One region of the Bacillus sp. THAF10 genome, then DNA from elsewhere that is predicted to be linked to it. Evidence: a T-box and tRNA genes for the amino acid it is inferred to sense, from the RefSeq annotation. Region 1 holds a T-box; the other holds one or more tRNA genes.
The links. The T-box of region 1 lies ahead of proS (proline--tRNA ligase). A T-box ahead of a tRNA ligase gene usually reads a tRNA of that ligase, here a tRNA-Pro.

Region 1 (4,627 bases):
CGAGCCGTTTATCCCGGAAGCCTTTGAACGCTGCGTGATGCAAGGTGCAACGGAAATCACCATCGTCCCGATCTTTCTTTTAACAGCAGGACATATGAAGGAGGATATTCCTGCGGCACTTGCCCCACTTCGTGAAAAATACCCCCAGGTGGAAGTGAGTATGACAGAAGCCTTTGGGGTGCAGGAGCGGATTGTGTCGGCGCTTGCGGAGCTTGTAAAAGATAGTACTGGTGGAATACAGAGCACAGACTCTTTGCTGCTGGTTGGCAGAGGAAGCAGTGACATTTCCATCCACCAGGCGTTTGATGAGATTAGAGCAGGGTTGGTGCGAGAGTTTCATATCTCTCGAGTGGAGGTGTGCTATCTAGCAGCTACCACACCGTTATTCTCAGAAGGAATTCAGGAGATTAGTAAAGATGCAGAGGGTAGAGTAATTGTCGTGCCGTATCTGTTGTTCGCTGGTTTGTTACTTAATGAAGTCAGTGCAGAGGTGCGAAAGCGCAGGCGAGACGGCCAGGATATTTTACTTGTGGAGCCCTTAAGTCGTCACAGGGTTATTCAGGACATCGTGGTGGAACATGCATCAGGAAGGGAGCTGGTTGGCAGTGCAGCCATTGATTATTGATTTGAGTGGAAAAAAGGTCGTTATTGCAGGTGGTGGTCGCATTGCTGCACGAAAAGCAAAGGTGCTGGATGCTGAAGGTGCTGTGATTACCTTTGTTGCGCCAGAGTTTTCAGAGGAGGTGTGGGAGCTCGCGGCGTTAAGGGGATATGGTTTAGTGAAGCGCGGAGCAGAGGTGTCTGATTTTGAACATGCGTTCCTTGCCATCCTTGCAACAAATAGTCGCGAGGTAAATGCAGCCCTTGTCCGCTCACTTTCGCCAACACAGCTCGTGTGTGTGGTCGACGAATCAGGAGAGGGCAACGTCACCTTCCCAGCAACCGTCCGCCGCGGCCACCTACAAATCGCCGTCACCTCCAACGGCTCCAGCCCCAAATTAACCCGCAAGCTCAAAAAAGAACTAGAAGCACAATTTGATTCTACTTGGATTTCCTACACGGCCTTCCTTGCAGCGTACAGGGAGGTGGTCAAAAAGCTCCCTCTTAGTGAGGAAGAAAAAGGGGAGATCCTATGGGAAGTACTAGATGAAAAATACAGAGTGGATGAGAGTGCCAGGGCAGAAAAATGGAAAGAGATCAGTAAAACAAAGGTTCCAATATAAACAAAACCCAGCCGTACTTGTCGGATTGTGCGGGTGGGTTTTTGTGTGGATTTTATCCAATGCTTACCATAATGAGGTATAATACAGGTGTATCTTCATTGGATTGGAGGCGAAGTCAGTTGGGAATCTACATTTATCGTAAACTATCTGCCACTTATATTAGTATATTGGTAATATCAATGATACTTGGATTTGGGTCTATTCGTGATGTCCAGCCACATGCTTATTCACAATACTTTTTGGGTTGGACCATTTTTTTTGGAATGTATGTCGCTTTGTTTGTGATTGTTTATGGAAATCTTATCTCTGTTGGCATAGAATACTTGTACTCAAAGCTGAACAAACCATTTCACATTTTTTATGTTCTTTTACATACTATTTTTGGTGCCTTGCCTGGTTTGTTCATAGAAGAGCCATTTATTCATCTTCTTACTATCGGAGGAGCAGTTACTGCTACCATCTATGCGCTTGTTGATCGGTGGATGCTTATTAGAGTAGCGAAAAACAAATCGGCCTGGCCCGTTCACCTCTTAGCGCCAGCAATTTTTGTTGCACTCTTTGGGTTTGCCTTTCTTCAAAACGAACCACTCCCGCCATTTACAGCCGAGCAAGCGGTGGCTCGTGCAACCGAGGGAACTGGAACTGACATCGAAAAATTCCCAAAAGAAATCGGAATTAATGAAGAAGTCCATGATAACACCTTGATTACGAGGGAAACCTCGGCCACACCTTATGAGGCGAAAAGGATACCTTTCTTGTTACATTCAAACAAACCACCAAAACAGGAAAAACGGAAAGAACATCTTCTTTAACCTATAAAGTAGACAGAAGCACCACCGTGCTTGTTGGTAATCAATGAACTAGGAGAATCGTCCACCTATTGACAATAATTACAACTCTCCTTTATAATCTTTTCAAATATGATAAGACGTTGATGAGGATTAGTAGAGTGAGTTCGACTAGAAAGAGAGGGCGCTGTGTGGTGAGAGGTGCCTATAGTTTGAGCATTTGAACCTGCCTCTTGAGTTCTGCATCGGAAATGGTGCAGCGGGTGGAGAGCCCCGTTACCAAACATTGAGAGTAAAGCCTTGCTTTGAATAAGGGTGGTACCGCCAGGAATGGTCCCTTATGTGAAGCGGGGCTTTTTTATATGGTTGAAAATGGGTTTGGCACGAACTCGGGGTCTTTTGGCATGAATTTGCCTCGTTTTGGCACGAACTTGGGGTCTTTTCGCATGAACTTGCCTTGTTTTGGCACGAACTTGGGGTCTTTTCGCATGAACTTGCCTCGTTTTGGCACGAACTCGGGGCGTTTCGGCACGAACTTTCCAAATTAACCTTTCAGCCACCTTGGATACATTCATTTTTGTTGTTCCAAAGGGAAACAGCAGCAAATTTTGATCAGTTAACACAAATTTTGCCTACTTTTACTAGCAAACATCCTCAATAAATTACACATTTTTATAAAAAAGGAGCACACCACCATGTCCAATAAAAAATTTGTAGAAAAAATTACTAGCATGGACGAAGACTTTGCCCAGTGGTACACAGATGTGGTCACAAAAGCAGAGCTCGTCGACTATTCGAGCGTCAGAGGGAGCATGATTATTCGCCCATACGGCTACGCACTGTGGGAAAACATCAAATCAGAACTGGATAAAAAAATCAAAGAAACTGGCCACGAAAATGTTTATATGCCACTTTTTATTCCAGAAAGCTTGCTTCAAAAAGAGAAGGACCATATCGAAGGTTTTGCTCCAGAAGTCGCCTGGGTCACACATGGTGGTGACGAAAAGCTGCAGGAACGTCTTGTTGTCCGCCCGACCTCGGAAGTTCTTTTTGGCGAGCACTACAAAAACATCATCCATTCTTACCGAGACCTACCAAAGCTTTACAACCAGTGGGCGAATGTCGTGCGGTGGGAAAAAACAACCCGGCCTTTCCTCCGCACCCTAGAGTTTCTTTGGCAGGAAGGGCACACTTGTCACGAAACGGACGAACAAGCACACGAAGAAACTGTGAAAATGCTAAATGTGTACGCGGACATCTGCGAAAACTATCTAGCCATTCCAGTCATAAAAGGGCAAAAAACCGAAAAAGAAAAGTTCGCTGGAGCAAAATATACCTATACGATTGAGAGCCTGATGCATGACGGAAAAGCGCTGCAATCAGCGACCTCTCATCATCTTGGAGACGGATTCGCCAAAGCATTTGGCATCCAATTTTTAAACCGAGAAGGAAAACAAGAATACGTTCAGCAAACCTCATGGGGATTTACGACCCGTATTATTGGCGCCATGATTATGGTACATGGCGATGACAGAGGACTAGTTGTACCGCCAAGAATTGCTCCAACGCAGGTCATGATTGTACCAATTGCGCAGCATAAGGCTGGCGTGCTTGATTTTACCTATGAACTAAAAGAAAAGCTTTCCGCTGCCTTCCGTGTTGGCATTGATGCGAGCGACAAAAAGCCTGGCTGGAAATTTAACGAATACGAAATGAAGGGAATTCCACTACGCCTCGAAGCTGGGCCGCGCGACATCGAACAACAACAGGTGGTGTTGGTCCGTCGTGACACAGGGGAGAAGGTTATCACCCCACTAGAAGGATTGGAAGCAACCATTCACGAGTTACTAGAAGACATCCAAACAAGTCTGCTGGAAAAAGCACGCGCACACCGCGAAACAAAAACAAGTACGGCAACTTCCTTTGAAGAGTTCAAGCATCAACTTGACAACAAAGCCGGCTTCATCAAAGCGATGTGGTGTGGCGAGCAAGCATGTGAAGAAAAAATAAAAGAAGAAACGAGCGCCACCTCGAGATGCATGCCTTTTGAACAGGAAGAGGTAGGAAAAACTTGTGTATGCTGCGGAAAAAATGCCAAGCATATGGTATATTGGGCAAAAGCGTACTAATTAAAGGAGAGACAACTGTGCAGCTAGAACAATTTATCGACCGCCGAAAAACACATTCCGTCAAATGGTATATCGAGGATCAGGATATCATCCCACTTTGTATTGCTGATATGGATTTCCAGGTTTCAGATGAGATTGTTAATGCTATTAGCCAAAAAGCTACTCATGGGATTTATGGATATAGTACTTTTTGCGCGAGGTATTACGATGCAGTAGAATACTGGTGGAAAACGCAGTACGATTGGGAGCTGAAGCAGGAGTGGATTTCGTTTAGTCCCGGAATTATTCCAGGGATGAATCTTTTGCTGAAAGCTCTCACCAAACCAGGAGATGCTGTTATCGTTCAGGACCCTGTGTACTATCCGTTTTTTTCTACTATTCAAACACAAGGTTGCACGATTTTACACAATTTCCTCCTCTATTCGGAGGACGGCTATAAAATGGACTTTGAGGATTTTGAGGAGAAAGCAGCGCAGCCAAATACGAA
Region 2 (4,627 bases), 320 kb from region 1:
TCATCTACCCCGTTCCTTTGTAACTCCATGTAGAGTGTCCTACAACCCCAAGAGGCAAGCCTCTTGGTTTGGGCTAATTCCGTTTCGCTCGCCGCTACTCAGGAAATCGCATTTGCTTTCTCTTCCTCCGGGTACTAAGATGTTTCAGTTCCCCGGGTCTGCCTTCCATACCCTATGTATTCAGATAAGGATACTGCTCCATTACGAGCAGTGGGTTTCCCCATTCGGAAATCTCCGGATCAACGCTTACTTACAGCTCCCCGAAGCATATCGGTGTTAGTCCCGTCCTTCATCGGCTCCTAGTGCCAAGGCATCCACCGTGCGCCCTTAATAACTTAACCGTTGACCAAAATTGGTCTGTGTCGATATCAGCGATGATATCTATTAGAAAATTACTAAGATGAACGATATTTTGTGAATATCTTGATATTAGTTACATTATCTAGTTTTCAAGGAACAAATGAGACAAATCGTCAGATTTGCCATTCATAATTGAGAGAATGCTCTCTCAAAACTAAACAAAACAACAAGCGTCTTTATCCTTAGAAAGGAGGTGATCCAGCCGCACCTTCCGATACGGCTACCTTGTTACGACTTCACCCCAATCATCTGTCCCACCTTAGGCGGCTGGCTCCAAAAGGTTACCCCACCGACTTCGGGTGTTACAAACTCTCGTGGTGTGACGGGCGGTGTGTACAAGGCCCGGGAACGTATTCACCGCGGCATGCTGATCCGCGATTACTAGCGATTCCGGCTTCATGCAGGCGAGTTGCAGCCTGCAATCCGAACTGAGAACGGTTTTATGGGATTGGCTCGACCTCGCGGTTTTGCTGCCCTTTGTACCGTCCATTGTAGCACGTGTGTAGCCCAGGTCATAAGGGGCATGATGATTTGACGTCATCCCCACCTTCCTCCGGTTTGTCACCGGCAGTCACCTTAGAGTGCCCAACTGAATGCTGGCAACTAAGATCAAGGGTTGCGCTCGTTGCGGGACTTAACCCAACATCTCACGACACGAGCTGACGACAACCATGCACCACCTGTCACTCTGTCCCCCGAAGGGGAAGGCTCTATCTCTAGAGTGGTCAGAGGATGTCAAGACCTGGTAAGGTTCTTCGCGTTGCTTCGAATTAAACCACATGCTCCACCGCTTGTGCGGGCCCCCGTCAATTCCTTTGAGTTTCAGTCTTGCGACCGTACTCCCCAGGCGGAGTGCTTAATGCGTTAGCTGCAGCACTAAAGGGCGGAAACCCTCTAACACTTAGCACTCATCGTTTACGGCGTGGACTACCAGGGTATCTAATCCTGTTTGCTCCCCACGCTTTCGCGCCTCAGCGTCAGTTACAGACCAGAGAGTCGCCTTCGCCACTGGTGTTCCTCCACATCTCTACGCATTTCACCGCTACACGTGGAATTCCACTCTCCTCTTCTGCACTCAAGTTCCCCAGTTTCCAATGACCCTCCACGGTTGAGCCGTGGGCTTTCACATCAGACTTAAGAAACCGCCTGCGCGCGCTTTACGCCCAATAATTCCGGACAACGCTTGCCACCTACGTATTACCGCGGCTGCTGGCACGTAGTTAGCCGTGGCTTTCTGGTTAGGTACCGTCAAGGTGCGAGCAGTTACTCTCGCACTTGTTCTTCCCTAACAACAGAGCTTTACGACCCGAAGGCCTTCATCGCTCACGCGGCGTTGCTCCATCAGACTTTCGTCCATTGTGGAAGATTCCCTACTGCTGCCTCCCGTAGGAGTCTGGGCCGTGTCTCAGTCCCAGTGTGGCCGATCACCCTCTCAGGTCGGCTACGCATCGTCGCCTTGGTGAGCCGTTACCTCACCAACTAGCTAATGCGCCGCGGGCCCATCTGTAAGTGATAGCCGAAACCATCTTTCAACAAGAAACCAGGAGGTTTCTTGTATTATCCGGTATTAGCTCCGGTTTCCCGAAGTTATCCCAGTCTTACAGGCAGGTTGCCCACGTGTTACTCACCCGTCCGCCGCTAACTTCTATAAAAGCAAGCTTTTAAGAAGTTCGCTCGACTTGCATGTATTAGGCACGCCGCCAGCGTTCGTCCTGAGCCAGGATCAAACTCTCCAATAAAGAGTTTGAGCTGTTGCTCAAAATTTGTTGCTAGCTTGTTACTTAAATTCGTTCATGTTAACCCCGTAAGGTCAACGTGGACGCTGTTGTTTTGTTTAGTTTTCAAAGAGCATCGGTAATATTGAAGGTTGTTTTCACTAGTAGATGAAAACATCCTGGTGGAGCCTAGCGGGATCGAACCGCTGACCTCCTGCGTGCAAAGCAGGCGCTCTCCCAGCTGAGCTAAGGCCCCTTAAACATATGATTTTCTACTGGTCGGGAAGACAGGATTTGAACCTGCGACCCCTTGGTCCCAAACCAAGTGCTCTACCAAGCTGAGCTACTCCCCGTAAATGGCGCGCCCGAGAGGACTCGAACCCCTAACCTTTTGATCCGTAGTCAAACGCTCTATCCAATTGAGCTACGGGCGCATTATCTATTAATTTGAAAAAGATGGTGCCGAGGACCGGAATCGAACCGGTACGGTAGTCACCTACCGCAGGATTTTAAGTCCTGTGCGTCTGCCAGTTCCGCCACCCCGGCAATTCAATGGAGCGGAAGACGGGATTCGAACCCGCGACCCCCACCTTGGCAAGGTGGTGTTCTACCACTGAACTACTTCCGCTAACTATAATGCGGGTGAAGGGACTCGAACCCCCACGTCAAAGACACTAGATCCTAAGTCTAGCGCGTCTGCCAATTCCGCCACACCCGCATGATAAATGGTGTGCCATGAAGGACTCGAACCTTCGACCCTCTGATTAAAAGTCAGATGCTCTACCGACTGAGCTAATGGCACAAGATGGTGCCGGCGATAGGAGTCGAACCCACGACCTACTGATTACAAGTCAGTTGCTCTACCAACTGAGCTACACCGGCATATAAGAAACTTTCACTTCGTGAAAAAATAATGGTGGAGGATGACGGGATCGAACCGCCGACCCCCTGCTTGTAAGGCAGGTGCTCTCCCAGCTGAGCTAATCCTCCATTTTTAATCCGCCTGGCAACGTCCTACTCTCACAGGGGGACAGCCCCCAACTACCATCGGCGCTGAAGAGCTTAACTTCCGTGTTCGGTATGGGAACGGGTGTGACCTCTTCGCTATCGCCACCAGACAAATTATATTATACGGTTTTCCAAAGGAAAATCAAGCTATTTTTCAAGCTTTTTTGTTCCTTCAAAACTAGATAATGTGTTCCTATCAAGAATTCTATCGTGTCATCATGTAAATCATATTGGGTTAAGTCCTCGATCGATTAGTATTCGTCAGCTGCACGTGTCGCCACGCTTCCACCTCGAACCTATCTACCTGATCATCTTTCAGGGATCTTACTTACCGAAGTAAAAGGAAATCTCATCTTGAGGGGGGCTTCATGCTTAGATGCTTTCAGCACTTATCCCGTCCGCACGTAGCTACCCAGCTATGCCTTTGGCAAGACAACTGGTACACCAGCGGTGCGTCCATCCCGGTCCTCTCGTACTAAGGACAGCTCCTCTCAAATTTCCTGCGCCCACGACGGATAGGGACCGAACTGTCTCACGACGTTCTGAACCCAGCTCGCGTACCGCTTTAATGGGCGAACAGCCCAACCCTTGGGACCGACTACAGCCCCAGGATGCGATGAGCCGACATCGAGGTGCCAAACCTCCCCGTCGATGTGGACTCTTGGGGGAGATAAGCCTGTTATCCCCGGGGTAGCTTTTATCCGTTGAGCGATGGCCCTTCCATGCGGAACCACCGGATCACTAAGCCCGACTTTCGTCCCTGCTCGACTTGTAGGTCTCGCAGTCAAGCTCCCTTGTGCCTTTACACTCTGCGAATGATTTCCAACCATTCTGAGGGAACCTTTGGGCGCCTCCGTTACTCTTTAGGAGGCGACCGCCCCAGTCAAACTGCCCACCTGACACTGTCTCCCAGCCCGATAAGGGCTGCGGGTTAGAATTTCAATACAGCCAGGGTAGTATCCCACCGACGCCTCCACCGAAGCTAGCGCTCCGGCTTCCAAGGCTCCTACCTATCCTGTACAAGCTGTACCAAAATTCAATATCAGGCTACAGTAAAGCTCCACGGGGTCTTTCCGTCCTGTCGCGGGTAACCTGCATCTTCACAGGTACTATAATTTCACCGAGTCTCTGGTTGAGACAGTGCCCAGATCGTTACGCCTTTCGTGCGGGTCGGAACTTACCCGACAAGGAATTTCGCTACCTTAGGACCGTTATAGTTACGGCCGCCGTTTACTGGGGCTTCGGTTCAAAGCTTCGCTTGCGCTAACCTCTCCCCTTAACCTTCCAGCACCGGGCAGGCGTCAGCCCCTATACTTCGCCTTACGGCTTCGCAGAGACCTGTGTTTTTGCTAAACAGTCGCCTGGGCCTATTCACTGCGGCTCTCTCGGGCTTTAACACCCTAACAGAGCACCCCTTCTCCCGAAGTTACGGGGTCATTTTGCCGAGTTCCTTAACCAGAGTTCTCTCGCTCACCTTAGGATTCTCTCCTCGCCTACCTGTGTCGGTTTGCGGTACGGGCACCTCACTCCTCGCTAGAGGCTTT

Region 2: it has a tRNA-Pro gene. The T-box ahead of proS (proline--tRNA ligase) is inferred to sense a tRNA for this amino acid. The anticodon was not compared.

The regions. Positions count from the first base shown of each region.
Region 1 is NZ_CP045403.1:422,555-427,181, forward strand. Features, by position in the region: gene FIU87_RS02295 (sirohydrochlorin chelatase) at 1-625, shown strand, start outside; gene FIU87_RS02300 (precorrin-2 dehydrogenase/sirohydrochlorin ferrochelatase family protein) at 606-1,223, shown strand; gene FIU87_RS02305 (hypothetical protein) at 1,343-2,035, shown strand; T-box leader at 2,146-2,353, shown strand; gene proS (proline--tRNA ligase) at 2,707-4,140, shown strand; gene FIU87_RS02315 (MalY/PatB family protein) at 4,158-4,627, shown strand, end outside.
Region 2 is NZ_CP045403.1:98,616-103,242, reverse strand. Features, by position in the region: rRNA gene FIU87_RS00545 (23S ribosomal RNA) at 1-341, opposite strand, end outside; rRNA gene FIU87_RS00540 (16S ribosomal RNA) at 547-2,099, opposite strand; tRNA gene FIU87_RS00535 (tRNA-Ala) at 2,256-2,331, opposite strand; tRNA gene FIU87_RS00530 (tRNA-Pro) at 2,352-2,428, opposite strand; tRNA gene FIU87_RS00525 (tRNA-Arg) at 2,433-2,509, opposite strand; tRNA gene FIU87_RS00520 (tRNA-Leu) at 2,533-2,621, opposite strand; tRNA gene FIU87_RS00515 (tRNA-Gly) at 2,629-2,703, opposite strand; tRNA gene FIU87_RS00510 (tRNA-Leu) at 2,713-2,793, opposite strand; tRNA gene FIU87_RS00505 (tRNA-Lys) at 2,802-2,877, opposite strand; tRNA gene FIU87_RS00500 (tRNA-Thr) at 2,882-2,957, opposite strand; tRNA gene FIU87_RS00495 (tRNA-Val) at 2,990-3,065, opposite strand; rRNA gene rrf (5S ribosomal RNA) at 3,077-3,193, opposite strand; rRNA gene FIU87_RS00485 (23S ribosomal RNA) at 3,315-4,627, opposite strand, start outside.